DNA from 2 places in the Caulobacter sp. FV2ps19 genome. Region 2 is predicted to be linked to the other one. Evidence: riboswitches for the same ligand, from Rfam matches in the RefSeq annotation. Region 2 holds a riboswitch; the other holds the start of a gene.
The links. Region 2 has a riboswitch for glycine ahead of ACW18B_RS12305 (TonB-dependent receptor). Riboswitches for the same ligand answer to the same signal wherever they lie in the genome.
Positions count from the first base shown of each region.

Region 1 (14,959 bases), 1.5 Mb from region 2:
CGAGCTTGGTGTGGGCGGTGGCCTTCAGCGCGCCGTAGCCCAACAGGGTGACGATGGCGACCATGTAGAACGCGCCGGCGCCGGGACCGAAGATCCCGTCATAGAAGCCGACGATCGGGATCACGAAGGCGATCACCACCCACATCGGCGCGCGCGGCAGGGCGTCCTCGACCTTCAGGGCCCGCGAAAAGCCGAAATAGAGCGCGATCAGGATCAGCAGCAGGGGAACCAGGGCCGCCAGCACCTTGGGCGACAGCAGACTGGCGCAGAGCGCGCCGCACAGGCCCGCCACGGCCGCGGCGGCGGCGACCGGCAGGGCGGTCTTCCAGTCGATCAGCCCGCGCCGCGCGAAGGCCAGGGTCGAGGAGAGGGCGCTGATCGCGCCCTGCAGCTTGTTGGTGCCCAGGGCGACGACGGGATTGAGGCCCGCGAGCAGCAGGGCGGGCACGGTCAACAAACCGCCGCCCCCGGCGATCGCATCGAAGGCGCCGGCGATCATCGCGACGCCGAACAGGGTCGCGAGAAGTTCTGGTTGGAAAAAATTCACAGGCCGCTCTCCCGCACGGTTGGCTCGTGAGAGCCAGGACCATGCGGTCGAGTCTAGGCCCGGAGAAAGGGAAGCGCCTGAAAGGCCGCTTCCCGCCGGATCAACCGATCAGGTTGCCCCATTCGTGAGCGCGGGCGCTCTTGCTGGTGCGGCCGAGGGAGCGAAGCTGCTCGCGCTGGGCGGCCTTCTCTTCCTTGCGCATCTTCTGCTCGGCGGCGGCGTCGGACTTGCGTTCCTTACGCTCGGCGCGCTTGGCGGCCAGGATCAGCTCCTGCTTGGCCAGCTGCTCGAGGCGAACGAGTTCGCGGGCTTCGGCGCGAGCGGCGCGCACGGCTTCCAGTTCGGCGGCGCGAAGCTCTTCGCGCTTGTCGAAATCGGGATCCGTGACGGTGGGCTTGGGCTTCAGTTTCGCCAGCATAGCCTTCTTGGCTTCGGCGGCGGCGGAGATACGATCGGAGAATCCGGTGTTCTTCAGATGCGACATGAATCTTCTGGCTAAGGGAAAGACGCGGCTCTAAAACCCCAAAAAAGCGAAAAAGGCAATGCGTCTTCCTGTACGCGTCGCCTGGAAGCGCCTGTCTGCGGCGATTTTTCCGTCCGTCGGCCCCGCTCCTGTTTCCAGCTCCCCCTGCGTCAACGCCGGCGCGCGTTTCTTTCGCCAGACCGCAACGCGGGAAGCGTCGCCGCAAGGTTTTGCCCGTCATGCCGCCGGCGAGCCAAAAACGCCTTATTATACAGCTGCTTGCAACAGGCCTTGGCCAGCTTGACGCACCGCAACGAGCCCTATAGGTTCCGCCGCGATCAAGCCGGCCGGAATTCCGCCTCTTTTCGGGGGTGGCCGCAGGCGTTTTCGGACCTGACCGCTCCCATGCCCAAGGCCGACGAACCGAACGACAAGGCTCTACACAGCCTCGACGCTCGGCTCGACGCGTTCGAGGCCAAGAAGGCGGCGGAACAGCCGGTGCGCGCGGAGCACGAGAAATCGTCTCAGGACGGCTATCGTCTTCTGGCGGATTTGATAGGCGGTGTTCTGGTGGGGCTCGGCTTTGGCTGGCTGCTCGACCACTACGCCCACACGGCGCCCTGGGGCATGGTTGGCGGTCTGCTGATCGGCATGGGGGGCTCGATATTCTCCGTCGTCCGCAAGGCGACAAAACTGAGCGCGCAGGCGTCGACGACTTCTCCCCAACAGGAGAGCGCCGGCGAAGACACGGGAGGCGGGTCTACCGCCCCCAAGCAGAAGAGAGACTAGGGCCTTGGCCACGCCGATCGACCCGATGCACCAGTTCCTGATCCAAAAGGTCGCTGGTCTGCCCGCCATGGGCTTCACCGTGCCCGGCCTCGGCTATATCGACATGACGATCACCAATTCGATCGCCGCCATGTTGCTGGCCGCGACGCTGATCATCGTGTTCTACGCCGCCGCCTCGGCCAAGGCCGCCGTGATTCCCGGCCGCCTGCAGACCGTGGGCGAGATGCTCTACGGCCTAGTCAACGGCCTGACCGAGTCGATCATCGGCCACGACGGCAAGAAGTATCTGCCGTTCGTCTTCACCCTGTTCGCCTTCGTGCTGTTCTTGAACCTGCAGGGGATGCTGTTTGGCTGGACCGGCAACTTCCTGGGCTTCACCGCCACCTCGCAGCTGGCCGTCACCCTGACCCTGGGCATGCTGGTCATCCTGACCGTCGTCGCCGTCGGCTTCGCCAAGAACGGCCTCAAGTTCTTCAAGCTGTTCGCCCCGTCGGGCGTGCCGTGGCCGCTGTATTTCCTGCTGGTGCCGATCGAGATCATCTCGTTCCTGATCCGCCCGGTCACCCTGGCCCTGCGTCTGTTCGGCAACATGCTGGGCGGCCACGTCGTGCTGAAGATCTTCGCGACCTTCGTGGCGATCCTGCTGGCGATGTCTCCGGCCTTCTGGCTGGTCAGCCTGCTGTCGCTTTTCTCCGTCGTCGCCCTGACGGCCCTAGAGTTCATGGTGGCCTTCCTGCAGGCCTTCGTGTTCGCGGTGCTCACCTGCGTCTATCTGAATGACGTCGTGCACCTCGACAGCCACTGATCACCGCTTCATCTTTTCAAACCAAATCCCCTTCCAAGGAGTCTCAATCATGGACGCTGCTGCAGCAAAGTACATCGGCGCCGGTCTGGCCATGCTCGGCATGGTCGGCGCGGGCATCGGCCTGGGCATCATGTTCGGCAACTATTTCCAAGGCGCCCTGCGGAACCCGACCGCCGCTGCTCAAGAACGCCCGATGCTGTTCCTCGGCATGGCGCTGACCGAAGCCCTGGGCATCTTCGCCCTGGTCATCGCCTTCCTGATCCTCTTCTCCTAATCCCTAGCTAAAGGCGACTTCGCCCATGGCGACGGAACCCCACGGCACGGTCGAAACGACTGGCGCGCCCGAGGCTCACAGCAGCGGCGGACTTCCGCAACTGCAGTTCGAGCACTGGGGCGGCCAGATTGTTTGGCTGCTGCTCATCTTCGCCGTTCTCTATGCGGTGCTGTCCAAGGGGCTGCTGCCCCGGGTCAGCGGCGCCATCGAGACCCGCGGCGCCAAGATCGCCGGCGACATCGCCGACGCCCGTCGTCTGAAGGACGAAGCCGAGGTCCAGGCCCGCGCGGCTGCGGCCGAGGTCGCCGAGGCTCGCGCCTCGGCCCAGAAGACCGCGGCTGACGCGAAGGCCAAGGCTTCGGCCCTGGCCGCCGAGCGTCAGGCGAAGGAAGAAGCGGTTCTGGCTGAAAAGCTGGCCGCCGCTGAGGCCGATATCCAGGCTGCGCGCGACAAGGCCATGAGCCATGTCTCCGCCGTGGCTTCGGATACGGCCGGCGCCATCGTCGAAAAGCTGACGGGCAAGGCGGCCACGGCCGCCGAGCTCAAAGCGGCTCTGGCCTAAGGAGAGACGACGATGGAACACGAGTCCCTGTTCAGCCTCGCCAACCCCGAGTTCTGGGTTCTGGTCGCTCTGGTCCTGTTCATCGGCCTGCTGGTCGTGCTCAAGGTCCTGCCCGGCGCCCTGTTCTCGGCCCTCGACGCGCATGCCGCCAAGATCAAGGCCGAACTCGATGAAGCCCAGCAACTGCGGGAAGAGGCCCAGGCCCTGCTCGCGGACGTGAAGGCCCAACGTGAGGACGCCGAACGTCAGGCCGTCGGCATGATCGAAGCCGCCAAGGCTGACGCCAAGCGTCTCGCCGAGGAAGCCAAGGTCAAGCTCGAGGAGCAGATCAAGCGCCGCGCCGAAATGGCCGAACGCAAGATCGCCCAGGCCGAAGCCCAGGCCACAGCCGACGTCAAGGCGGCGGCTGTGGACCTCGCAGCCCAGGCCGCCGAGGCGGTGTTCTCCGCGCGTCTGGCGGGTCTGAAAAGCGATCCGCTGATCGACGCCGCCATCGGCCAGATGGGCGCGAAGCTGCAATAGCGGCTATCACGCGGGTGAAATGATCAAGGGCGCGAACCTAAGCGGTTCGCGCCCTTTTTCTTTGGCTCCAGGCTCGGCGGGCGTGCTTTCGGCCCCGCTTCAGAACCCGCCAGTGCGCCTTGCGCAGAACCATCTTCTCGGTCCGCAGCAGTTGCTGCCAGAAGACCAGCAGCACCTCGGGCTCGCGTCGCATCAGTCGGCGGATCGGGAACACCAGCTTGGGGTGACGCCTCTGCCAGCGGATGAACTGCTTTCGCGCCTGGATCGAGTAGCGCAGCACGACCATCAGCCCGATGACCAGCAGCGGCAGGCCCAGGTGGCCCGGCAGGGGCGTCAGGATCGCGCCGGCGATGATGATCAGGCTGCCGACGGTAATTGCCGCGATACGGTAGGCCCGCGCCGCAGACTCGCGCAGAAGCAAGGCCAGTCGTGCACGACGACGAACCTTCTGCCGAATATCGATCGATGTGGTGATCGGGTTCAACGACGACGCTTGAAGGACTTGCGCAGGCGCACGGCGACCCGCCAGCGACGCGGCACGACCAGACGCTCGATCCGTAGCGCCTGCTGCCAGGCCACCAGCACGACCTCGGGCTCACGCCGCAGCAGGCGGCGGAGCGGAAAGATCAGCTTGGGGTGGGCGTGCTGGAAGCGCACGAACTGCTTGCGGGCCTTGAACGAGTTGCGCAGCACCAGCATCAGCCCGACCACCGTCAGGGGAAGGCCCAGGGGACCGGGCAACGGCGCAATCAACGCGCCGCCCAGAATCAGCAGCAGGCCAAGCGTCACCAAGGAGATGCGCAGGACCCGCGCAACAATCGCGCGCGCGAGATCATCAGCCGGTGAAAAGCGGGCGCGGGGCATGGCGAGGGCGACTGAAACGTTCATGAAGGAGCTAACGGACTTCGCGATCCTTTTGCTCCCTGGAAAATCCAGTCAGCCCGGCGCGCGAGCCTGATATGTGGATCGATAAGGGCGCCGTAAAGGCGCCCTTTCGACGCGTCTTGAAATACAGACCTGCTATTCGGCGGCGAGTGGCGCTTCAGCCACAGGTTTCCACCTCAACCGGGGCTTGCGGGCCGCCAGGGTCTCGTCGAGACGCCGCATCGGCGCGTGGAACGGCGCGCCCTTGAAGCGTTGGGCGTCTCCTGCTTTCGCGGCGCCGGCCAGAGCGCGGAGCGCAACCACGAAGCGGTCCAGCTCCTGCTTGGACTCGGTCTCGGTCGGCTCGATCAGCATCGCGCCGTGCACGACCAGCGGGAAATACATGGTCATCGGGTGGAAGCCCTCGTCGATCATCGCCTTGGCGAAGTCGAGCGTCGTCACGCCCGTGCCTTCCAGCCAGCTGTCGTCGAACAGGGCCTCGTGCATGCACGGCCCGTCCGGGAAGGCCGGGCTCATCACGTCCGACAGACGAGCCTTCAGATAGTTGGCGTTGAGGACGGCGTCCTCGGCCACCTGGCGCAGGCCGTCAGCGCCGTGGCTGAGCATGTAGGCATAGGCGCGGACAAACATGCCCATCTGACCATGGAAGGCGCTCATGCGGCCGAAGGCGGTTTCAGCGCCCTCTTCGCCGGCGTGCTCGACCAGGGCGAAGCCGTCGTCGCCATGCACGAGCCACGGGGTGGGCGCGAAGGCCGCCAGAGCCTCGCTGAGCACCACCGGACCCGCGCCCGGACCACCACCGCCGTGGGGCGTCGAAAAGGTCTTGTGCAGGTTGATGTGCATGGCGTCGACGCCCAGGTCGCCCGGGCGCACCCGGCCGACGATGGCGTTGAAGTTGGCGCCGTCGCAGTAGAAATAGGCCCCGGCCGCGTGGGTCAGACGCGCGATCTCGACCACGTCGCGCTCGAACAGGCCGCAGGTGTTGGGATTGGTGACCATGATGGCGGCCACGTGGTCGCCCAGCTTGGACTCCAGGTCGGCCAGGTCGACACGTCCGTCCTCGGTCTGGGCGATCTCGACCACGGTATAGCCGACAAAGGCCGCCGTGGCCGGGTTGGTGCCGTGGGCGCTGGTCGGCGCCAGGACAGTCTTGCGATGACCTTGGCCGTTGGCTTCATGGGCGGCGCGGATGGCCAGCATGCCGCACATCTCGCCGTGGGCGCCGGCCTTCGGCGTCAGGGCGACAGCCGGCATGCCGGTCAGGGTCTTCAGCCAGTGCGCCAGACGGTCCATCAGTTGCAAGGCGCCCTGCACCGTCGACTGCGGCTGCAGCGGGTGGATGTCGGAAAAGCCCGGCAGGCGCGCCATCTTCTCGTTAAGGCGCGGGTTGTGCTTCATCGTGCACGAGCCCAGCGGATACAGCGCCAGGTCGATGGCGTGGTTCTTCTGGGACAGACGCACATAGTGACGGACGGCCTCGGGCTCGGAGAGACCCGGCAGGCCGATCGGCGCGGCGCGCAACAGGCCCGACAGATCGTCGGCGGGGGGCGAGGCTTCGGGCAGATCGACGCCGGTCTTGTTCCAGCCATCCCGTTCGAAGATCAGCGCTTCGTCCTGCAGCAGGCCGCGGGCTCCGGTCAGGGTGGCGTGCGCGTCGACCGCGTCATTGACGGCTTCGGGACGGGTCGGCCGTCCAACGCTATTCATGCTCATTGGGCGATGACCTTGGCCAGGACCTTGGAAAAGAAGGTGATGTCGATATCGAGCGTCGTCTCGGTGGCGGCGACCAGCAGGACGTCGTCGAGACCGGCCTTGGCGTCGAGGCGCGAGAACGGCACGCCGGCGATGACGCCGTTGGCGGCCAGGGTCTCGACGATCTCGGCGGCGTCGCCGGGCACGCGGATGGCGAACTCGTTAAAGAAGCGGTGGGTGAGGATCTCGACCCCCGGCACGGCGGCGAGGGCGTCGCGCAAGGCGCGGGCCTTCTGGTGGTTGATCGCCGCCAGCTGACGCAGGCCCACCTCGCCCAGCAGGCTCATGTGGATGCTGAAGGCCAGGGCGCACAGGCCGCTGTTGGTGCAGATGTTCGACGTGGCCTTGTCGCGGCGGATGTGCTGCTCGCGGGTGGACAGGGTCAGGACAAAGCCGCGACGGCCGTCGGCGTCGACAGTCTCGCCGCACAGGCGACCCGGCGCCTGGCGGATGTATTTTTCCTTGCAGGCGAACAGGCCGACATAGGGTCCGCCGAAATTCAGGCCGTTGCCGATCGACTGGCCCTCGGCCACGACGATGTCCGCGCCCATTTCGCCGGGCGACTTCAACAGACCCAGCGACACCACCTCGGTCGTCACCACGATCAGCAGGGCTCCGGCGGCCTGGGCGGCGGCGGCGATCTTGCTGACGTCGGTGGCCGTGCCGAACACGTTGGGGGTCTGGACGACGACGCAGGCGGTGTCGGCGTCGATGGCGGCGATCACCGCGTCCTCGGCGTCGATGGCGACGGCCAGACGCTCGGTGGCGACGCCGGCCGCATGGGCGAGGGTCTCGACCGTCTCGACATAGTGCGGGTGGACGCCGCCCGACATCACCGCCTTGTTGCGGCGGGTGATGCGGGTGGCCATCATCACCGCCTCGGCGGCGGCGGTGGAGCCGTCATAGAGCGAGGCGTTGGCCACTTCCATGCCGGTCAGGGCCGCGACCTGGGTCTGGAACTCGAACAGCACCTGAAGCGTGCCCTGGGCGATTTCCGGCTGATAGGGCGTGTAGCTGGTCAGGAATTCCGACCGCTGGATGATGTGGTCGACCGAGGCCGGCACATGGTGGCGATAGGCCCCCGCGCCGCAGAAGAACGGACCATCCCCCGCCGCCCGATTGCGTTTGGCCAGGGCGGCCATCTCGCGCTCGACTTCCAACTCGCCGGTATGCAGCGGCAAGTCGACGGTTCCGGAACGCTGGGCGGAGGCGGGTACGTCGACGAACAGCGCGTCGATCGAGTCCACGCCGATGACGCCCAGCATCTCGGCGCGATCTTCGGGTGTAAGGGGAAGGTAGCGCATGATCTTGTCCGGACCTAAAGCGTGCCGAGGAAGGTTTCGTAGGCGTCGCGATCCATCAGGGCTTCGACCTCCGACGGGTTCGACAGCTTGATCTTGCTGAACCAGCCGCCGGCTTCGGGGGCGGCATTGACCGTGTCAGGCGCGTCGCCCAGGGCGGTGTTGGCCTCCACGACCTCACCCGACACCGGGGCGTAGACGTCGGAGGCGGCCTTGACGCTTTCGACCACGGCCAGGGCGTCGCCCTGTTTGACGGTCTTGCCGACCTCGGGAACCTCGACGAACACCACATCGCCCAGTTGCTCGGCGGCATAGGCGGTGATGCCGACCGTGGCGACGTCGCCGTCAACGACAACCCACTCGTGATCCTTGGTGAAATACATGTCAGGGCCCTTTTTGATCTAGATCTTGCGCACGTAGCGATTGGGAACGAACGGCGAGGCCACGACCTCGGCCGACTGCGGCTTGCCGCGAACGATGACCTTCAGCTTGGTCCCGAGCGCGGAAAAGGGCAGCGGGGCGAAGCCGATGGCGATCGCGCCGCCGACACTGGGGCCAAAGCCGCCGCTGGTGACCACGCCGATCACGGCGCCGGTCTCGTCAGCGATTTCCGCCCCTTCACGGGCTGGCGCGCCTTCCAGGATGCGCAGGTTGACCCGCACGCGCTTGAGGTCGCCGGCCAGTTCCCGGGTGATGCGATCGACGCCGCGATAGTCGCCGGCCTCGCGACGGCTCTTGCCGATGGCGAAGTTCATGCCGGCCTCGATCGGCGAGACGGTCTCGTCCATGTCGTGGCCGTACAGCGGCAGACCCGCTTCCAGGCGCAGGCTGTCGCGAGCGCCCAGGCCGATGGCCTTCACGCGCGCGTCGGCTAGCAGGGTGTTCCAGATGCGGGTCGCGTCAGCGGCGGGCACGGAGATCTCGTAGCCGTCCTCGCCGGTGTAGCCCGAGCGGGAGATGATGGCGTCGACGCCAAAGGCGGTCAGCGCCCTGGTGTCCATGAACACCATGCTCGCGACCTCTGGAACGTGGGCGGCCAGCACGGCGGCGGCCTCGGGCCCTTGCAGCGCCAGCAGCGCGCGGTCTTCCAGGCGCTCGACGGTCGCTTCGCCCTTCAGGGCTTCGGCGATGATCGCGTAGTCGTTGTCCTTGCAGGCGCCGTTGACCACGATGAACAGACCGTCGTCGTCGGGACGCGCGGTCATCAGGTCATCGATCACGCCGCCTTCGGCGTTCAGCAGAACGGCATAGCGCTGCTTGCCCGGCTTGAGGCCCTGATAGTCGGCCGAGACCAGCTTTTCGAAGCTCCTGGCGGGATTGTCGCCGCGCAGCCGGGCCTGGCCCATGTGCGAAACGTCGAACAGGCCGGCGTGCTCGCGGGTCCAGAGGTGCTCCTTGAGCACCCCGTCCTTGTACTGCACCGGCATGGAATAGCCCGCGAACGGGACCATGCGCGCGCCGGCGGCGACATGCGCGTCGAACAGGGGCGTCTTCTTGAGATCTTGGTCGGACACGCGGGGACTCCAAAACGGGACGGCGCTGCTGGTCCGGCTTCCGCCAGACGATCGCGCCCCCGCTGTCCCTTAGACCTGAGAGATTCCGGCCGCCCTTCAAAGTGAAAAGGGGACAGCCTTGCTCCTTCGGCGGGCAATCCCACTCCCTGTTCTAAAGGAGGGCAGATTGCCTCTTTCCAGCGTTCCTAAACCCGCGCGGTCCTTTTGCCTGAGCGTTTCCGGGGCGGTTGCGCCTTCGGCCTCGGGACGCGAATCCCGATGTCTCCCGCGTGGGTCATCGGCTCAATGCGGGAGGGGTCCTCAGGAGTCAAGCGCGGGGCGAAACTGCCTTCAGCGCCGCAACACTCAAAACGGGTATTTGATCCACAGCTCTCGCCTGAGGCACAAGGCCGCAGCTGAGGTTTCCAGCGCATTAACCATCCCAAGCTGAACTGTGGAGGTCATCACGCCGGAACCCACCATGACCCTCCGAATTCGCGACGCCCTCAATCTCTTCGCCGGCGCGCTACTGCTGGGCTTCATCCTGGTCACGGGCGCCGCCGTGTTCTCCCTGATGGAACTGCGGGTCGGCGGCCCGCTGTCCCAGAAGCAAACCCATGCCTACGAGCTGCTGGCGGACATCCTTCCGCCGCCGCTCTATCTGGTCGAGTCCATGCTGATCGTCCACCACGGCGCCGAAGACACTGGGGAGGCCGAAGCGACGCTCGCGAGCCTGAAGGCCCTCCACCATCAGTATGACGACCGGCGAGCCTACTGGAAAACCTATGCTCTGCCGACCGGGACCCGCGAGACCCTTGAACAGTCGATGATTGAGGGCGACGCATTCTGGGCCCTCGTGGACAAGGACTATGCTCCGGCGCTGCAGGCCGGCGACATCATCGCGATCAATACCACCATCGCCGCGCTTGAGCCGATCTATGCCCGTCATCGCAAGATTATCGACCGTCTGACCGTGTTGGCCAACCAGGCCGCCAACGACTCGGTGCGAGAAGCCGAGCGCACCACCCGGATCGTCTTCGTTCTGCTGGCCTTGGCCACATTGCTGATGTTGACGGTCGTGGTGGCGGGAACCGGCGCCTTGCGCAGTTTCGTGGTGTCGCCGCTGGCCAAGGTCTCAGCCTATATGGGCCGACTGGCGGCGGGCGACTTCACCCATGAGGTGCCGCTGCAGGAGCGCTCCGACGAGGTTGGCGACATGGCCCGATCGGTTGCGGCGTTCCGTTTGGCCTCTCTGGAGCGGCAGGCCGCCACCAAGGCTCACAACGAACAGGAAGTGCAGGCGCGCGCCAAAAGCGCCGAGGACGCTCGAAACGAGGAACGCCGCCTGCGTCAAAACGTGGTCGACAGCCTGGGCGAGGGCCTGCGCCGGCTGGCGGCCGGCGATCTCTCCCAGCGGATCTCGCAATCCTTCCCGGAGGATTTCGAGCGTTTGCGCCAGGACTTCAACAGTTCAATGGAAACGCTCGAACAGGCCATCAGCCAGGTGATCGCCAGCACCGGCGCGGTCGATGGCGGCTCACGCGAGATCTCGTCGGCCTCCGATGATCTGGCGCGCCGCACCGAACAACAGGCCGCCAGCCTTGAAGAAACGGCGGCCGCGCTCGGTGAAGTCACCTCGACCATTCGTCAGACGGCGGAGAACGCCACGGAAGCCCAGAAAGCCGCCGCGGTCAGCCGCTCCATGGTCGGCCAGTCCAGCGCCGTCGCCACCGAGGCCATGACGGCCATGGAGCGCATTGACGCCTCATCCCAGAAGATTGGCCAGATCATCACGGTGATCGACGAGATCGCCTTCCAGACCAACCTCCTGGCCCTGAATGCCGGGGTCGAAGCGGCGCGGGCTGGCGATGCGGGGCGCGGCTTTGCGGTCGTCGCCCAGGAAGTCCGGGCCCTGGCCCAGCGCTCGGCCGACGCCGCCAAGGAGATCAAGACCCTGGTCACCGAGGCCTCGGACAGTGTTCAGAGCGGCGTGGGGCTGGTGGTGCGGGTGGGCGAGGAACTGGCCGGCGTCGTCGAACAGTTCGCCAGGATCGAAGGCCTGGTCAGCACGATCGCCTCCGCCGCCCGTCAACAGGCGACCGGCCTGGCCGAGGTCAATACGGCCGTCGGCCAGATGGATCAGGTCACCCAGCAGAACGCGGCCATGGTCGAGGAGACCACCGCCGCCAGCCACAGCCTGACGCGGGAGGCGGGCGAGCTGGGCGTGCTGCTCAAGCGCTTTACCGTCGGGAGCAAGAAGACCGCCGCCAGGGCGGCATAGGCCGGCGACACAGGGACGGACAACGCGGCGTCCGTCCCGTTTGAAAGCTACATCCGTTCGGGCGCCTCGATGCCGAGCAACTCCAGCGCCTGCTCCAGCTGACGCAGGGTGGTCTGGGCCAGGTTGAGGCGCGAGGCGCGTGTGGTCTCGTCCTCGGCGCTCATGATCGGACAGGCCGCGTAGAACTTCGAGAAGGTCTGGGCCAGCTTGTAGGCGTGCTCAGCCACGAAGTTGGGCGCCTTCTTGTCATAGGCTTCCGACAGCGCGCCTTCGAAGGCGTCCAGCAGCATGGCCAGATCCCGCTCGGCCGGCTCGCCGATGATGATCCGGCCAGCCGTCGCGCCCGCCTCGGCCGCACGGCGCAGCACGCTCTTGATCCGCACCGACTGGTAAAGCAGGTACGGGCCTGTCTTGCCCTCGAAGCTGGTGAAGCGATCCAGGTCGAAGACATAGGACGTGCCGCGGAAGTTTTGCAGATCGGCGAACTTCAGGGCCGCGATCCCCACCTTGTGGGCGGTGTCCTCGAAGGCCTCTTCCGACAGTTCGGCGCCGAGGCCGGCTTCGCGCAGGCGCTCGCGGGCCTTTTCGCGGGCCATCTCGATCAGGTCGTGCAACTTCAAGACGCCGCCGGCGCGGGTCTTGAACGGCTTGCCGTCGCTGCCGTTCATGGTGCCAAAGCCGATATGCTCCAGCGTGCCCGGCTCGGCATAGCCAGCCAGATAGGCGGCGCGGAACACCGTTTCGAAGTGGTCGGCCTGACGCTGGTCGACGCAGTAGAGGATCAGGTGCGGGTCGAACGAACTGCGGCGATCCAGGATCGTCGCCAGGTCGGTCGTGCCATACATCGCGGAGCCTTCGGAGGACACCACGAGCAACGGCAGTACGTCGCGCTTGTCGCCCTCCTGGGACACGCGAACGATCCGGGCGCCCTGGTCCTCGACCAACAGGCCCTTGTCTTCGAGCTGGCGCACCATCGGCGCGATCAGCTCCTGAACGTCGCTTTCGCCCTTCCAAAGGTCGAAGTCGACACCCAGCGCATGGAATTCCCGTTCCAGGGCCACCCGGCTGACGGTGACGAAGTGACGCCACAGCAGACGATAGCCAAAGCGCCCGTTCTGCAGTTCGGCGGTCGCCCGGCGGGCCCGCTCCTTGTACTCAAGATCTTCCTTCTGGCGCGTCGAGGCCAGCGGGTAGAGGCGGTCAAGATCGGCCAGGCTGATGCGCGGCGCCAGTTCGGCCAGCACCTTGTCTTCGTCGGCCTTGGTAAAGCCGCGCGGCGCCTCGGGCAGCTTCTCCATCAGGGCGCGGACAAAGGGGTCCTCGTCCATCACCGCGGTGATCAACAGACCCATCTGGAAGCCCCAGTCGCCGAAGTGGGCGTCGCCCACCACGTCGTCGCCGCGGAAGCGATACAGGCGCTTGACCGACTCGCCGATGATCGAGGCGCGCAGGTGGCCCACATGCATCGGCTTGGCGACATTGGGACCGGCATAGTCGATCAGCACGCGACGCGGCTGCTCGACAAATTCAGCGCCGGCGCGCGGATCGGCCGCGATCTCCTTGGCCCGGGCCGAAAGCGCCTCGGCGCTGACCCGCATGTTGATGAAGCCGACGCCCGCGATCTCCACCGACGCCAGGCGCGGATCACCCTTGAGGTGATCGACCACCTGCACCGCGATCTCGCGCGGATTGCGCTTGGCGCTCTTGGCCGCCGCGAGGGCGCCGTTGCATTGGAAATCGGCAAGGTCGGGCCGGTCGGACGCCGTGACACGCCCGAACTCGGGAGAAAGTCCGGCGGCCTGGAAAGCGGCCGCGGCCGCTTCGCTCAGGGACCGCTTCAAATCGCTCATTGCTTGGTGGTAGCCCCTGCTTGTGCGGTCTGGCCCGCATTGACCCGGAAGCGCTTGCCCTCGCGATTGAAGGCGGCCATCTCGGGGGTCACGTCAAAGCCGATCAACACTTCGAAATTGCCGCCGCTGACCTTGGCGTCGGCGCGCGGGATCGTGATGCTCTGCAACTGTTCGGTGGCGAAGACCCGGTCCTGGCCGGCCGGGAAGGTGATCGGAAGATCGAAATATTCCTTGGCGATCACAGCCTGGTTCCGCTCGGTCACGGCCACCCAGTAGCGATAGGTGTGGTGCTCGTCCGGGGCTTCCGGGCCACGTCCCAGCTGGAACAGCACCTCGACGCGCATGGTGATCGGGTCATCGCTCTTATAGGCGCAGCCGGAGGAAATCCCCTGGATCTCGCCCGTATAGCCTGCGGCGGACGGGCTTTCACGACCGTCCTTGAACTCGATGAACCGGCTGGCGTCGTACAGCACCTTCACATAGGGGCACGGACCGGCGTTGCGCAGCTGGGCCAGGGGCGCCTTGGACTGGTTCCACTCCTCGTCACGCTTCTTCTTCTTGCCGGCCTCGGCATTGTCGTCGCCGCCCTGGCCCTGCCCCTGGCCGCCGCGACCGCCCATCTGGGCGTGGGCGACCGTGGTCGAGGCGGCGATCGAAACGGCCATCAGAGCGCTGAGGGCGAGCGTGAAATTACGGCGCATGAAACGTCCGGTCAGAATTGAAGAGCCTGAAGGAGCGTATGCCCCAGACGGCGTCATGCAGCCTGATAAAGGCATATGCGTGACGTCGCAATGTACTGCTTTGGCCGCGCAGGCGGGCGGCGACGCTGGCGCGAACGGCGCCGAACGCTTAGGTTCACGGCCATGAACGCCCACGCTCCGGTCCGCCCGCCCCTTACCATCGTGCTCGCCAGCCCGCGGGGCTTCTGCGCGGGGGTCGATCGCGCCATTCAGATTGTCGAGCGCGCGATCGAAAAATTCGGCGCGCCCGTCTATGTCCGCCACGAGATCGTCCACAACCGCCACGTCGTCGATCGTCTGAAAGCCCTGGGCGCGGTGTTCATCGAGGAGCTGTCCGAAGCCCCCGATGATCGCCCGATCGTGTTCTCGGCCCATGGGGTGCCCAAGTCGGTGCCGACCGAGGCCAAGGCCCGCCAGATGATCTACCTGGACGCCACCTGCCCGCTGGTCTCCAAGGTCCATGTGGAGGCCCAGAAGCATTTCGATGCGGGTCGCGAGATCGTGCTGATCGGTCATGCCGCCCACCCCGAAGTCGTCGGGACCATGGGTCAACTGCCCGAGGGCTCGGTAACCCTGATCGAGAATATCGACGACGCCCGTGTCTGGACGCCGAAGGACGCCGCCAATGTGGCCTTCCTGACCCAGACTACCCTGTCGGTCGACGACACCGCCGACATGGTCGACCTCTTGAAGGC
Region 1 covers NZ_CM178729.1:1,076,903-1,091,861, forward strand. Annotated here, with positions in the region: gene ACW18B_RS05130 (TSUP family transporter) at 1-547, opposite strand, end outside; gene ACW18B_RS05135 (DUF6481 family protein) at 648-1,031, opposite strand; gene ACW18B_RS05140 (AtpZ/AtpI family protein) at 1,416-1,799, shown strand; gene ACW18B_RS05145 (F0F1 ATP synthase subunit A) at 1,825-2,604, shown strand; gene ACW18B_RS05150 (F0F1 ATP synthase subunit C) at 2,654-2,878, shown strand; gene ACW18B_RS05155 (F0F1 ATP synthase subunit B family protein) at 2,904-3,440, shown strand; gene ACW18B_RS05160 (F0F1 ATP synthase subunit B) at 3,453-3,962, shown strand; gene ACW18B_RS05165 (hypothetical protein) at 4,000-4,446, opposite strand; gene ACW18B_RS05170 (hypothetical protein) at 4,443-4,850, opposite strand; gene gcvPB (aminomethyl-transferring glycine dehydrogenase subunit GcvPB) at 4,983-6,560, opposite strand; gene gcvPA (aminomethyl-transferring glycine dehydrogenase subunit GcvPA) at 6,557-7,903, opposite strand; gene gcvH (glycine cleavage system protein GcvH) at 7,918-8,283, opposite strand; gene gcvT (glycine cleavage system aminomethyltransferase GcvT) at 8,302-9,414, opposite strand; glycine riboswitch at 9,601-9,692, opposite strand; gene ACW18B_RS05195 (methyl-accepting chemotaxis protein) at 9,875-11,674, shown strand; gene ACW18B_RS05200 (arginine--tRNA ligase) at 11,722-13,524, opposite strand; gene ACW18B_RS05205 (Tat pathway signal sequence domain protein) at 13,521-14,225, opposite strand; gene ispH (4-hydroxy-3-methylbut-2-enyl diphosphate reductase) at 14,388-14,959, shown strand, end outside.
Region 1: another riboswitch for glycine. It lies ahead of gcvT (glycine cleavage system aminomethyltransferase GcvT); the one in region 2 lies ahead of ACW18B_RS12305 (TonB-dependent receptor).

Region 2 (14,959 bases):
GGTCAAGAAGTGGTTCGGCGCGGGCATCGTCGCCGCCGGCATGGGCTCCAAGCTCATCACCCAGGAACTGCTCGACGCCGGCGACTATGCCGGCATCACCAAGAAGGTCCGTGAGACCGTCGATCTGATCAAGAAGGTTCGTGGGAAGGCCTAAATGACCGACAATATCCTCAAGATCCGCCCCGCTTCGGAAACGATGTGGGACTGCGCCTCGTTCGGCGAAGTCATGCTGCGCTTCGACCCCGGCTTTGGCCGGGTGCGCAACGCCCGCCAGTTCAACGTCTGGGAAGGCGGCGGCGAATATAATGTCGCCCGCGCGTTCAAGAAGTGCTGGGGCAAGCGCTCGACGGCCGTCACGGCCCTGCCCGTCAACGACCTGGGCTGGCTGGTCGAGGACTTGATGATGCAGGGCGGGGTCGACACTTCGCACCTGATCTGGCGCGAGTTCGACGGCCTGGGCCGCAACACCCGCGTGGGCCTGAACTTCACCGAAAAGGGCTTCGGCGTTCGCCCCGCTTTGGGCTGCAGCGACCGGGGCCACTCGGCCGCCTCGCAGATCCGCCCCGGCGAAGTGAACTGGGAGAAGCTGTTCGGCGAAGAAGGCGTGCGCTGGTTCCACACCGGCGGCATCTTCGCGGCCCTGTCGTCCAACACCGCCGAAGCCGTGATCGAAGCGGTCGAATGCGCCCGCAAGTACGGCACCATCATCTCCTATGACCTGAACTATCGCGCTTCCCTGTGGAAGTCGCAGGGCGGCAAGCCGGGGGCCCAGAAGGTCAACCGTCACATCGCCCAATATGTCGACGTGATGATCGGCAATGAAGAAGACTTCACCGCCTGCCTGGGCTTTGAAGTCGAAGGCCTGGACGAGCACATCAGCGCGATCGATCCGGCCAACTTCAAGAAGATGATCCAGACGGCGGTCAAGGAGTTCCCCAACTTCAAGGTCGCCGCCACCACCCTGCGGAACGCCAAGACCGCCTCGGTCAATGACTGGTCGGCGATCCTCTATGCCGGCGGCGAGTTCTACGCCTCGATGATGCGCGAGAACCTCGAGATCTATGACCGGGTCGGCGGCGGCGACGGCTTCGCCTCGGGCCTGATCTACGGCTTCATGGAAGGCAAGGGCCCCCAGGCCGCCGTCGAATACGGCGCGGCCCACGGCGCCCTGGCCATGACCACCCCGGGCGACACCTCGATGGTGCGCAAGGAAGAGGTCGAGGCCGTGATGAAGGGCAAGGGCGCGCGGGTCATCCGCTAGTCGTTGAAAACGGTTATCCCAACCCGGCCCTGAGCCGGGGGGGCGGCGCGCTGAGCCGGGATCTGGGTAAGCGTCGGCGCTTGCTGCGGTTCCGGGTCTTCGTCCGCGATGACAGCGTCTGGAGCGCCCCTGGTCGTCAGACCGGGCGCGCTTTGGCGCGTGGCCGCCTCGGCGAGTCGTTTCTTCTCGAGCGCATAGCCCAGACGCTGCACCCGCGCCCTGAATGCTTTGGACGCCCAATGGTCCTCGGGACGCCGCCGATAGGGGTTCATCAGCAGGCGCGTCTTGCTGCGGGGCATGGGGGGTCCTTTCGATACTGGAGGGGGCTTGGCGATAGGCGCGACGTCGCCGCCCCGACGGATCGCCGCTGGGGAGCAGGGGAGGGATGCGGAGCGTCCGGGCCGCGCCCGGAAAGGAAGACAAAATACCGTTTCGACGCAGACCAGACGCTCCGCGCGATCGTTATCCGACGGCGTCCGGCCTCTGGGCGCTGTTGACGCCAGGCCGTCTAGGCCGCCGACGGCGGACCAGGCCAGCAAGCCTGGTCCTTGACCACGGGCGTTTCCGCCCGCTGCCGCCCTCGCCAACCCCTTACATTCCACGTCGTTTCTGTGCTGCAAGGCCGACCGCCGCCAGAGGAATGCAGAGTTGCGCCTCATCCCCCGAAGGCGACGCGACGCATCGACGAGCGCGTTCCGCTCGATCGCCCTCCAAGACCGCGAAGGTCGCTGGCCACGCGCCCTCCCCATCGCCTTGAAGTGAGATCAGTATAGGGCCGTGCGGAGAGGGGAGGATAAGTGGGGCGGCGGGCGAGGGATTTCAGGGGGTTAGGCGCGGGAAGGGGGAGGATATGCCCAACGCTCGCGCTTTCGGAAAATGCCGCGCTTGAGGCAGGACGAGGGCGCGCCATGTGAGCGTCGGCTTTCTGGAGGGAAGCGATAGGCCGCTCACGAGCCTTTGCGGACGTGAAAACCCCTCTTCCAAAGGGAGAGGGAGGGGCCCGCCGCGAAGCGGTGGGAGGGTGAGGGGTTACGAGGCTGGACGTCGTGCCGGCACGCCGTCTGACACTGTAACCCCTCACCCCAGCCCTCTCCCTATGGGAGAGGGGGCATGTTTGCTCCCACCCTGGCCGGAAATTCAAATCGTCCGCTTCCGGGCGCCCAGGCTTCAGCTCATCCGCCTCACCCGGCTTCGCATCCGCCGTCGCCTCGCAGAGAGCCTTGATGATCGGAATGATCACCCAACAGACAGGGCCCCCGGTCGCGAGACCGGGGGCTTTCTCGTGGGAGGCTAGCGCCGCTTTATGCCGCGGGCGCCTTCGCCGCTTCCGCCGCGCGCAGCAGGCGCAGGACATTGCCGCTCCAGATCTTCTCGAGGTCGGCCTTGGTGAAGCCCTCGTCCAGCAGGGCTTGGGAGATCTTCCAGTAGTCGGAGGCGTCGTTGAGGCCGGTGACGCCGCCGCCGCCGTCGAAGTCGATGCCGATGCCGACGTGGTCGACGCCGGCCACCTTCAGGGCGTGGTTGAGGTGGTTCATGAAGTCCTGGAACGTCGCCTTGGTCACCGGCCACTGGGCGTCGATGGCGTTGCGTTCGGCCATGAAGGCGGCGCGTTGCGCTTCGCTCATCGCGTTGCGGGCGCCCACCTTGGCCATCAGGGCGCCCATGGCGGCTTCGCGCTCGGGGTTCTTGGGGGTGTCGATCAGATAGCTGGAATAGGCGTCGACCTGGATCACCCCGCCGCTGTCGGCCAGGGCCTTGATCCGGGCGTCGTCGACATTGCGGGGATGGTCGAACACCGCCTTGCAGCCGGAATGGGTCAGGATGACTGGGGTCTTGGACAGGGCGATCAGCTGGTCCAGCACGTCGTCGGACGAGTGCGAGCCGTCCAGAACCACGCCCAGCCGGTTGGCCTCGGCGACGAACTGCTGGCCCAGCGGGCTTAGCCCATGCCACTCGGGCTTGTCGGTCGAGCTGTCGGCCATGTCGTTGTTCTTGAAGTGGGCCAGACCGCTGATCCGCACGCCCAGGGCGTAGAAGCTGGACAGCAGCGTCACGTCGCCGTCGATCGGATAGCTGTTCTCGATGCTCATGAAGACGACGCGCTTGCCCTGGGCGGCGATCGCGGCGGCGTCGTCGGCCTTCAGGGCCAGGCCGAACTTGTCACCATGCTTGGCGACCATCTCGCGGATCTCGACGCCTCGGATGAGCGCCCTGTCCCGGGCGGCGCGGGTGGCTTCGGGCGTACGCGGCCCCTGAGGGGTGAAGATCGCGAAGAAGCCGCCGTCCAGCCCGCCCTCGACCATGCGTGGGTAGTCGATCTGCGAGCCGTCCTTGGCGGCGTCGTGGCGATCCATGATGTCCCAGCCAGGCCGGCCGAAATTGGCCGGGGTGTCCAGGTGGGTGTCCAGGGTCAGCAGGCTCTCGTGGATCTTGCGCGCCGAGGCCGCGGTTTCGGCGGCGTGGCCGGCGGAGGCAAAGGCGAGGGCGGCGACCGAGGCGGCCAGCAGCAGGGTTTTGGTCATGCGGATACTCGAACGCTGTCCGGCCAGCCTCTCTTGAAGGCTGGCCGGAACGTGGACCTAGAAGTCGGCGGAAAGCGTGAACTGGATCGTGCGGTGCGACCCGGGCCGGAAGGTGGCCAGGGTGTTCACCGTGGTCCCGATCGTGCCCAGATAGTCGGTGTCGAAGATGTTATCCAGATTGACCCGCGCCTTGACCTGTTCGAACGGGCCAAAGCCGAAGCCATCGCCCATATCGACATAGGCGTTCCAGATCATGTAGCCGCCCGCCTTCTCGCTGTTGATGAAGTTGGTGAAGCGATCGTCGATCAGACGGCCCGAGAGGTTGAACACCAGACCATCGGTCGGCTCGACGGTGACACCGCCCTGGAAGATCCATTCGGGGAAGTCCGGCAGCTTCTTGCCCTTGATCGCCAGGGTGACAGGGGTGGCGGTGGCGCTGGAGCGATAGTTCAGGATGTCGTCCTGAAACTCGGCCTTGTTGTAGGACAGGTTGGTGTTGAAATAGATCTTGCCGCCCAGCGCTTCGGGCTTCCACTGGCCGCTGAACTCCGCGCCCGAGGCTTCGACGGCCCCGACGTTCTGGTAGAAGCTTTCCACCGTCGTGCTGCCCGGCACGACCGTGTTGAACTGCTGCAGACGGTTCTTGAACTGCGTCTTGTAGACCACGAACGAGGCGTTGAACGTCGGGCGGTTGGTGCGATAGCCCAGTTCAAAGTTCTTGGAGGTCTCGGCGTCGGGCGGCGATACCGTCGGGCTGGCGGCCGACAGAACGTCGTCTGCGCCGCGGGGCAGGGCCATGTTCTCGGAGTAGGACGAGAAGATCTGGTCGCGCGCGCCGACCGAATAGACCAGGCCCACCTGCGGCAGGAAGTTGTCGGACCAGTTGGCCTTGATCGTCGGCTGACGGCTGTTGATATAGTCGGCCGGGTTGCGATAGCCGCTGATCTTGTAGTCGACGTCGAGGGTCTTGAAGCCCAGTTCCAGCTTCAGGTCATCGTCCAGCAGCGACAGGGTGTCCTTCAGGAAGAACTGCGTGGTCTGCCGGGTCGAGGTGTAGTTGCGCTGCAGGTGGACGGGCTGGTTCAGCAGCGGGGCGCCGTCCGGATCGCCGTTCTCGACATTATAGCGGGCCTGGGTGCGGTGATAGTCGTCGTCCTCCAGCCAGACCCCGGCCGAGACGGTGTTTATGCCGACGAACCATTCGCCCTTGGCCGTGACGCCCTTGCGGGTGCCGTCGATGCCCGACAGGCCGTACTGGAGGCCCTTGGGCGCGGTCAGGCCCGCTACGATCAGGCGCTCGGCGTTATAGCTGGCCAGCGAGGTGGAATAGGATTCAGGCGAGACGCCGTAGCCGCTCTTGTCCTCATAATAGGCCGTGCTGGTCAGGTTGATGTTCTCGCCGATCGCGGTCTTGAACGTCAGGCCATAGAGGTGGTCCTGCCGCTTGTTGACGGCGAACTTGTAGTACTGGTTGTAACTGGCGTTCGAGTACGCAACTCCGGCCGTGGTCATCGGCAGCGAGGTCGCCGAGGCCGCCGAGCCCACCGCGCCCGACGCCGGCACATAGCTGAGATAGGCAAAATCACGGCCCGAGCGGCCGAAAATGTCTCCCGCCGAACCGTTGTACTGCGCCTTGGTGATGGAGGGGGAGTCGTAGTCGTAATAGTCGTTATGCACGGTCTGGAACGTCAGGCTGGTGGTCGCGCCCATGTCCCAGCGCAACTTGCCCTCATAGTGCTTGCGGTCGATCGTGCCCGGGCCGCGCCACAGGTCGCCCTTGATCCACGAGCCGCTGACATAGCCTGACAAGGGGCCGACCTTGCCGCTCTCCAGCCGCAGGAAGGTGCGCTTGAGCGCGTCGCTGCCGCGCGTGTAGCTGGCCGAACCGCCTGCGATCTCGCTGGGGGTCTGGGTGAAGTAGTCGACGATGGGGCCCAGCGAGGCGTAGCTGGGCAGGGCCACGTCGCCCGCGCCGGCCGAGGCGGTGACCCGCAGCAGGTTCTCGTTGTCGACATAGCGATAGATCGGGCTGCCGCCGAACTGGTCACTGCGCCCCATGGGGATGTCGTCGAGCAGGAAGCCGATCTGCTGGAAGTTGAAGGCCCGCACCGAGACAGAGTTTCCGAACTCGTACATGCCCAGGGCGTCATTGGCCTGGACGTTGAAGCCCGGCAGCGACTCCAGCATCTTCAGGCCCGTGACGCCGGCCGGGGCCGACAGCAGGGCCTCGCGCGTAATGGAAACCGTTGCGGTCGTCTGGTCGGTGCCGATGGCGACGCTGGCTTCCGACACACGTTTGCCTGTGACGACCAGCAGTTCGACCTCGGTCGAGGGCGCGGCCTCCTGGGCGAGGACGGGCGCTGCGCCTCCAAGAATTGTCGCGGCGAGCAGGAAGGCCCGGAAATGGCGCGAGGCCGGCGCAGTGTAGCTATTCGTCATGACTATCCCCAATCATTTGATTGAGGACAATTCAAACATCTCGCCCAATCCGTAAATTATGGAAACAACTTGGCGATAACAAAACTGGTTTCAGGCGAAAATAAAAGCACTCATGCGTGATTTGTGAACATTGAATGTTGCAAGTAATATATCAGTAAATGGCTTGTTCGCGAAAACCGCATGGGTAATCGCGTCATGTCTTCCAAGTATTGAAAAGTAGGGGCGGCGTTGTGGTGATTTCAGGTCATGGGTAGCCAAAAAGGTGTAGCGACAGGCTATCGCAGCCCGCCTTCCGCACCCCCGCTGTCCTTGGCTCCTGAGAGATTCAGCGGCACCTGTCTGATCGACGAGAGGCCGCCTTGCTCCTTCGGCGAGGGCCACGCAGACGCGCCCTGCTTTCCAGCGTTTCGAAGCCGTCGCGGTCCTTTTGCTTGAGCGTTTCCGGGGTGGTTTCGCCTTCAGCGCCGGGCCAGGCCCGGTCTCTCCCGCGAGAGCCCTGACAGTCAGTTCCGCTACAGCCCTTGCGTCAATTCGGGCAACGGCAGTGGTGTGTCTGACGAAGTCTGGCGCCCTGTTTGAGCGCAACCTGCGCTGATTTTCGCAGCGTCAGGCGCTGTGCGTTTGCTCTATCGCGCATCACGCTTTCAGAATCGGGTCGCGGTTCCTGTGCGGGCGCGCGCCGGGCGAGGGGACTACGGTGCTAGATATCCAGCGCAGCGGCGTCCTGGCCGGGCTCCGCTTCAGAGGTCGCCTCGCCGAGCGCCGCGATCTGCGTCCAGGGGCGGCTGGTGATGCGGGTCGAGAGCGCCTTTTCGACGATGTTGTTGCCAAACCGCGAGGCGCCCAGGCCGTCGGGATAGGTGACATAGAGCTGGCGGCTCTCGACGCGCAGCTGCTGGCCTTCGCTCAGCTTGGTGCGCAGGGCGCCGATGACCTTCTTGTCGGGCGCGTCCTTGAGAAACAGGATCATCAGCAGGCCGGGGTCGCTTTGCGCGAAGTCCGTGTACGGATTGGCGGCGATCATCGCCGCCCAGGCCTGGGCGGTGCGGACATAGATGTCGGTGCGCAGACCCAGACGGGCGTGGATCTCGGTCTCCAGGAAGTTCTGCAGGTCGGCGCCGGTGCGCTCGGGGCTGTCGAACACCAGGTTGTTGGCGCCGCCGACCGCGCGGGCGTTGGTCAGGCCCAGTTCGCCGAGCAGGGCGGTGAAGGTCTCGGCCGCGATCGGCTGCTGGCCGCCGACGCTGATACCGCGCAGCAGGGCGATGTGGGTGGTCATGGAGTCAGGTCTCGCGGGGAATGAAGCCGCCTTAGAGCACAAATCCGCCGAGTCTTCAGGCCGCCCTGTTCAAGTCGGGGCTATTCAAGCCGCCGCGTTCAGGGCGTCGAACCCGCGCTCCAGATCGGCGATCAGATCGGCCGGGCTCTCCAGACCGATATGCAGCCGCAGCAGCGGCCCCTCCAGCTTCACGGGGATCGAACGGCTCTTCAGTTGCGGGTCGCAGTGGATGGCCAGGCTCTCATAGCCGCCCCAGGAAAAGCCCAGGCCAAACAGCCGCAGGGCGTCGATGAAGGCGTGGACGGCCGCCTCGCGCGCCGGCTTCAGCACGACGCCGAACAGGCCGCAGGCGCCGGTGAAGTCGCGTGTCCACAGGGCGTGGCCGGGATCGCCGGGCAGGGCGGGATGCAGCACGCGCGAGACCTCGGGCCGCTGTTGCAGCCAGCGGGCGACCGTCAGGCCGTTCTCCTGATGGCGCGGCAGGCGGGTGGCCATGGTGCGCAGGCCGCGCAGCATGGTGTAGGCGTCGTCGGACGACACCGACCAGCCCAGGTCCCACATGGCGTCGATCAGCAGCTGGCCGACGGCAGGGTCCTTGGTGGCGACGCTGCCCATGAAACAGTCCGAATGGCCGCCGACATATTTGGTTAGGGCCTGGATGCTGAGCGTCACGCCATGGTCCAGCGGCTTGAAATAGAAGCCCGCCGCCCAGGTGTTGTCGATCAGGGTGAGAACGCCCCGGGCGTTGGCGGCGGCGGCCAGGGCGGGGATGTCCTGCATCTCGAAGGTCAGGGAGCCGGGGGCTTCCAGCACGATCAACCGGGTTTTCGGTGTGGTCAGGGCCATCAGGGCCTGAGGCGACAGGGCCGGGTCGTAATAGGTGGTGGTGACGCCAAACCGGCCCAGAACCTGGTCGCAGAACCGCCGGGTGGGCTTGTAGGCGCTGTCGACGACCAGGATCTCGTCGCCGGCCTTCAGCACCGCCAGCAGGGCCCCGGTGATGGCCGCCAGGCCAGACGGATAGAGGGTGACATTGGCCGCGCCCTCCAGCTCGGCCAGGGCCGTCTGCAGCGCGGCGGGGGTGGACAGGCCGGTGATGCCGTAGCTGATCAGGCTGTCGTCATACAGATCGGCGGCATTGGCCATCAGCACGGTCGAGCCGCGCTGGATCGGCGGATTGACGGTCCTGGGCGAGGGCGCCGAAGACGCGCCCGTGCGGATCAGGCGGGTTTCTCTATCCATGGGGCGCTCGGGGTCTCTGGACGGTTCAGGCGGGGCCGGTGGCGACCGGAACATCGTCCAGGCCGCCCCATTCGGTCCACGAGCCGTCATAGACCGCCGCGCGCGGATAACCCAGCCGCGCCAGGGCCAGGGCGACGACCGCGGCGGTGATGCCCGAGCCGCAGGTGGTGGCGATGGGCTTGGCGATGTCGACGCCGGCCGCAGAGAAGACACCCGCCAGCTTTTCGGCGCTCAGCATCGTGCCGTCCGGGGCCAGCATGTCGGCCAGCGGGATGTTGCGCGAGCCGGGGATGTGGCCGCCGCGCAGGCCGGCGCGGGGCTCTGGAACCTCGCCGGTGAAGCGGCCGGCGGGGCGGGCGTCGATCACCTGCTCGCGGCCGGTGTCGAGATTGCGCTTCATCTGGGCGGCCGAGCGGATGATGTCGGCCTGAAAGCGCGGGGTGAAGTGGCGCTCCTGCGGCAAGGCGGGGCCGTCCTCGACGGGCAGGCCCTCGGCGATCCACTTGGGCAGGCCGCCGTCCAGAACGACGACGTCCTCGTGGCCCATGGCCCGGAAGGTCCACCACACCCGGGCGGCGGGCAGGATGCCGGTGCTGTCATAGACCACGATGCGCGCGCCATCGCCCAGGCCCAGCTTGCGCACCCGCGAGGCGAACTTGATCGGGCTGGGCAGCATGTGCGGCAAGCTGGAGGTCTCGTCGGAGATCTCGTCGATGTCGAAAAATACCGCACCGGGGATGTGGACCAGAAGGAACTCTTCCTTCGGATCGCGCGGCGTGCCCGGCATGAACCATGAGGCGTCGACGATGCGCACGTCCGGCGCCTCGAGATGGTCGCGCAGCCAGGCGGTGGAGACGAGCGGATCGCTGGGGGAGGAGGTCATGGCGGCGCCTTTCGGGGTCTGACTCGCCCCTGTTGGAAGGTCGGGCAGGATTACGGGATCAGCGGCGGGGAGCAAGGGATCACGACCCCTTAAGCGCCCCCCTACATCCAGCCCGGCGTCGGCAGGCCCTTCTCGGCCAGGAAGGCGGGATTGAACAGCTTGCTCTGATAGCGCGCGCCGGGGTCGCACAGGATGGTCACGATGGTGTGCCCCGGACCCATGGCCCGGGCCATGTGCATCGCGCCGGCCACATTGATCCCCGACGAGCCGCCCAGGCACAGGCCCTCGTGCTCGATCAGATCGAAGACCACGCCGAGCATCTCCTCGTCGCTGATCCGGAACGGGTGATCCACCACCAGGCCTTCGAGATTGGCGGTGATCCGGCCCTGGCCGATGCCCTCGCTGATCGAGGTTCCTTCCGACTTCAGTTCGCCGTCCTTGTACCAGCTGTAGAGGGCGGCGCCGTGCGGGTCGGCCAGGCCGATCTTCACCGATGGCTTGCGTTCGCGCAGGGCGGCGGCGACGCCGGCCAGGGTGCCGCCCGAACCGATCGCGCAGATGAAGCCGTCGACCTTGCCACCCGTCTGGTCGAAGATTTCGGGGCCGGTGGTGGCGTAGTGCGCCTCGCGGTTGGCGACATTGTCGAACTGGTTGGCCCAGATGACGCCGTTGGGCTCGGTCTTGGCCAGCTCTTCGGCCAGGCGGCCGGAATAGCGGACATAGTTGTCGGGGTTGGAATAGGGGACGGCGTCGACCTCGACCAGTTGCGCGCCGAACAGCTTGATGGCGTCCTTCTTTTCCTGGCTCTGGGTGCGGGGGATGACGATCGTGGTCTTGTAGCCCAGGGCCGAGGCGACCAGGGCCAGGCCGATTCCGGTATTGCCCGCCGTGCCCTCGACGATCCGGCCGCCGGGCCTCAGCAAGCCCCTGGCCTCGGCGTCGCGGATGATGCCCAGGGCGGCGCGGTCCTTGACCGACTGGCCGGGGTTCATGAACTCGGCCTTGCCCAGGATCTCGCAGCCGGTCGCCGCGCTGGCGCGGTGCAGGCGGATCAAGGGGGTGTTGCCGATAGCGTCCAGAACACTGGGGGCGACGCTGGATTTGACGGTCATGGGCACGGATCGGTCTGGCTCGAGGGTTCGTGAGGGACGCTCATCCTAGATCGTGTCGCGACGACCGGAGGCAAGCCCAGTTTTCCTGATGGCGGCGTCTAGAGCGCGCCGACCCGGGTCTCGATGACGTTCAGCAGAGCCAGGGGGCCGCCGGCCGTGGTGGCGGCGCACCAGACGTGGTGCAGGCCCTCGACCTCGACCAGCTGGTTCTCGACGGCGTCGATCATGATCCCCTCGGCGAGGTCGATCGACACCTCGCCCAGCAGTTGCTCGTCCTGCAGCTCGCCGCACCAGGCGGTGACCGCATCGACCGGCGTGGCGGCGTCGAACTGGGTGATGTAGGTGCCGCCGTGGAAATCCAGGACCATGGTGTAGAGGTTCATCGGGGTGCGACCTCGCTGTGTTTTGACGATCTAGGCACAACGACGTCATGACGCGAAGGGGAAGTTTCGGAGCCTGTTTCGCGCCCCATGGGGGTTTCGACAGTCAGCTCGACGCCTTCAGGCCTTGCTCAGCCCCAGCTGGATCACATTGGTCCGCTCGGTGCGGAAGCCGGCTTCGCAATAGCTGAGATAGAACCGCCACAGCCGCCGGAACCGCTCGTCGAAGCCCAGCTTGGTGATCTCCTCCCAGGCGCCTTCGAACCGGTGGGCCCATTCGGCCAGGGTGTCGGCATAGTTCTGGCCAAAGCGGCGGACGTCGCGCCATTCCAGGCCGGCCCGCGTGGTCTCGGCCTTCAGGCGGGTCTCGCTGGGCAGCATGCCGCCCGGGAAGATGTAGCGCTGGATGAAGTCGGTCTGGGTCCGGTAGTGCTCGAACAGCTCGTCGCGGATGGTGATGATCTGCAGGCCCGCCCGGCCGCCCGGGGTCAGCACCTCGTGGATCTTGCCAAAATAGGTAGGCCAGTATTCCTCGCCTACGGCCTCGAACATCTCGATGGAGGCGACGCGGTCAAAGCGGCCTTGGATGTCGCGATAGTCGATCAGCTGGATGTCGGCCTTGTCGGCCAGGCCCAGCTCGAACAGCCGCTTGCGGGCGAACTCATGCTGCGACGGGGAGATGGTGACGGCCGTCACCCGCGCGCCGATCTCCTTGGCGGCGAACTCGGCGAAACCGCCCCAGCCGCAGCCGATTTCCAGCACGTGGTGATCGGGTTTCAGGTCGAGGGTCTTGGCCAGGGCGGCGTACTTGGCGGTCTGGGCCTCTCTGAGCGGCTGACCCGGCTGCTCATAGACCGCCGAGGAATAGGTCATGCTGGGGTCCAGCCACCGCGAATAGAAGGCGTTGCCCAGGTCGTAATGGGCGTGGATGTTGCGCTTCGAGCCCTTGCGGTCGTTACGATGGACCAGGTGATAGAGCGCGTTGATGGCGCGCATCACCACATTGCCCTGAACCAGGCCATGCAGGCGGTCGAAGTTCAGCGAGAAGGCCTCAAGCACCGTCGACAGGTCGGGCGTGTCCCATTCGCTGGCCATGAAGCCCTCGGCGAAGCCGATGTCGCCCGACGCCAGGGCGCGGCGCACGAAGCGATAGTCGCGAACCTGGATCACGGCGTTTGGACCTGGAGCCTTGCCGGTGATCTCGAACCTCTTGCCCGACGGCAGGATGAACGCCAGCGAACCCACCGCCCAGTTCTCGGCCGCAACGCGCAGGGCCGTCCGGAAGGCGCCGGGCGCGCTTCGCAGATCGGGGTCATTCCAGAGCGCTGTGTCCGAATAGGTCATGGCGGTCCGCATGCGGGCTCCTGGGCATTAACGCTCTTGAGACCGTCCCCGTAAATCCCTATCCGCCGGCTTTCAGGCTCTGATAGGCCGCCAGGGCGCGCGATCGCGCCTGACTGTGATCCACGATCGGTCGGCCATAGGTACGCCGGGCCCCTATGGAGAGATGCGCCGGCGCCATCCACGGCTTGTGGATAAAAGCGTCCGGCATGCTGGTCAGTTCCGGAACCCAGCGGCGGACATAGACGCCCCGGGGGTCGAACTTCTCGCCCTGGCTGATCGGGTTGAAGATCCGGAAATAGGGCGCGGCGTCGGCGCCGCTGCCGGCTGTCCACTGCCAGTTGCCGACATTGCTGGCGAGGTCCGCATCGACCAGGGTGTTCCAGAACCAGGCTTCGCCCAGCCGCCAGTCGATCAGTAGGTGCTTGATCAGGAACGAGGCGACGATCATTCGCACCCGGTTGTGCATATAGCCGGTTGACCACAGCTCGCGCATCCCGGCGTCGACGATCGGATAGCCGGTCTGGCCTTTGGACCAGGCCTTGAAGGCTGCATCGTCGCGGTTCCAGGGGAAGGCGTCGAACTCGGCGCGGAAATTGGCCGTGGTGATGTCCGGGCGATGGAACAGGATCGAGGCGTTGAACTCGCGCCAGCCCACCTCGGACAGGAATTTCTCTCCAGGCCCTGACGGGACATCGCCGGCGGCCATGGCGTTGCGGGTCGCGACCCAGACCTGACGTGGACCGATCTCACCGAAATGCAGATGCGGCGAGAGCAGGGAGGTGGCCTCGACGCCGGGGATGTCGCGCTGGTCGGCATAGTCCTGGACCTTGGAGGCCAGGAAGTCGTCCAGCCGCTGAGCGGCGCCGGCCTCGCCGGGCGTCCAGAGCGCGAAGCCGGTGGACCAGTCGGGCTGGGTCGGATGCAGGCCCCAGTCGGACAGGCTGTCGCTGACGGGATAGGCGGCGGGGGCGGGCAGGGCGCCGGGAGCGGGCGTGACATGAACCTCGCCCATCTGCGCCCGGGCCGCTCGCCAATAGGGGGTGAAGACCTTGTAGCCTTCGCCCGAACCGTTCTTCACGGTCCAGGGCTCGTTGAGCAGGCCGGCGTTGAAGCTCTCGCAGGCCAGGCCGCGGGCGCGCAGATCGGCCTTGATCGCGGCGTCGCGATCGATGCTGGCCTTGTCATAGAGCCGGTTCCAGACCACGCCGGCCGCGCCGGTCTCGGTGATCACGGCGTCCAGCACATCGGCGGCCGGGCCGCGCCGCAGGATCAGACGTCCGCCGCGCGCTTCAAGGTCGCGGGCCAGGGCCGCCAGCGACTTGTCCAGCCACCACAGCGAGGCGGCGCCCATCGGCCGAACGCCCGGCGTTTCATCGAGGATGTAGAGCGGAATGACCGGTCTTCCGGTGGCGATCGCCGCATTGAGGGCCAGATTGTCGGCCAGACGCAGGTCCTTGCGCAGCCACAGCAAGACCGGTCCGTCGCCATCCGTGTCGATCCGCACTTGCACCGTCTCGCTTCTGAGGCCACCTGTCAGGCCTGCCATCATTTCTCGCCGGAAGTCTTGCCTTGAGTCAGCCCCAAGCCGTAGCCCCAAACGCCGTCGTCGAAGTTCGGACCGCCAACGGAAAGCCCGTCCGCATCGGCAATGGCGAAAAGCTGTCGATCATCGCCGGCCCCTGCCAGATGGAAAGCCGCCAGCACGCGCTGGAGACCGCCCATGCCCTTAAGGAGATGGCCGATCGCCTGGGCGTCGGCCTGATCTACAAGACCTCCTACGACAAGGCCAACCGCACCTCGGCCAACGCCCAGCGCGGCATCGGGCTGCATGACAGCCTGCCGATCTTTCAGGAGATCCGCGAGGTCACCGGCCTGCCGACCCTGACCGACGTCCACGAGATCAGCCACTGCGCCCCGGTGGCCGAGGCGGTCGACGTGATCCAGATCCCGGCCTTCCTGTGCCGCCAGACCGATCTGCTGCTGGCCGCCGCCGCGACGGGCCGCGCGATCAACATCAAGAAGGGTCAGTTCCTGGCCCCCTGGGACATGAAGAACGTCATCGCCAAGGTCACCGGCGCCGGCAATCCCAATGTCATGGCCTGCGAGCGCGGCGTGTCGTTCGGCTACAACACCCTGGTCAGCGACATGCGCGCGTTGCCGATCATGAAGGAGATCGGCTGCCCGGTGGTGTTCGACGCCACTCACAGCGTCCAGCAGCCCGGCGGCCTGGGCGGCTCGTCGGGCGGTCAGCGCGAGTTCGTGCCGGTGCTGGCCCGCGCGGCCGTGTCGATCGGCGTGGCCTGCGTGTTCATGGAAACCCATCCGGATCCGGACAACGCCCCGTCGGACGGTCCCAACATGGTGCCGATGAGCCAGTTCGAGGCCCTGGTCGCCAACCTGCTGGACTATGACGCCCTGACCAAGCGGGCGGCCTGATCGTATGACCCGACGCACAGTTCTCGTCACCGGCGGCGCCGGCTTTATCGGCTCCAACATC
Region 2 covers NZ_CM178729.1:2,604,921-2,619,879, forward strand. Annotated here, with positions in the region: gene ACW18B_RS12285 (bifunctional 4-hydroxy-2-oxoglutarate aldolase/2-dehydro-3-deoxy-phosphogluconate aldolase) at 1-154, shown strand, start outside; gene ACW18B_RS12290 (PfkB family carbohydrate kinase) at 155-1,261, shown strand; gene ACW18B_RS12295 (hypothetical protein) at 1,258-1,560, opposite strand; gene ACW18B_RS12300 (dipeptidase) at 2,563-3,783, opposite strand; gene ACW18B_RS12305 (TonB-dependent receptor) at 3,841-6,222, opposite strand; glycine riboswitch at 6,632-6,720, opposite strand; gene ACW18B_RS12310 (DUF1697 domain-containing protein) at 6,923-7,501, opposite strand; gene metC (cystathionine beta-lyase) at 7,586-8,743, opposite strand; gene sseA (3-mercaptopyruvate sulfurtransferase) at 8,769-9,626, opposite strand; gene ACW18B_RS12325 (cysteine synthase A) at 9,728-10,738, opposite strand; gene ACW18B_RS12330 (hypothetical protein) at 10,837-11,121, opposite strand; gene ACW18B_RS12335 (class I SAM-dependent methyltransferase) at 11,239-12,474, opposite strand; gene ACW18B_RS12340 (cryptochrome/photolyase family protein) at 12,521-13,972, opposite strand; gene kdsA (3-deoxy-8-phosphooctulonate synthase) at 14,032-14,898, shown strand; gene rfaD (ADP-glyceromanno-heptose 6-epimerase) at 14,903-14,959, shown strand, end outside.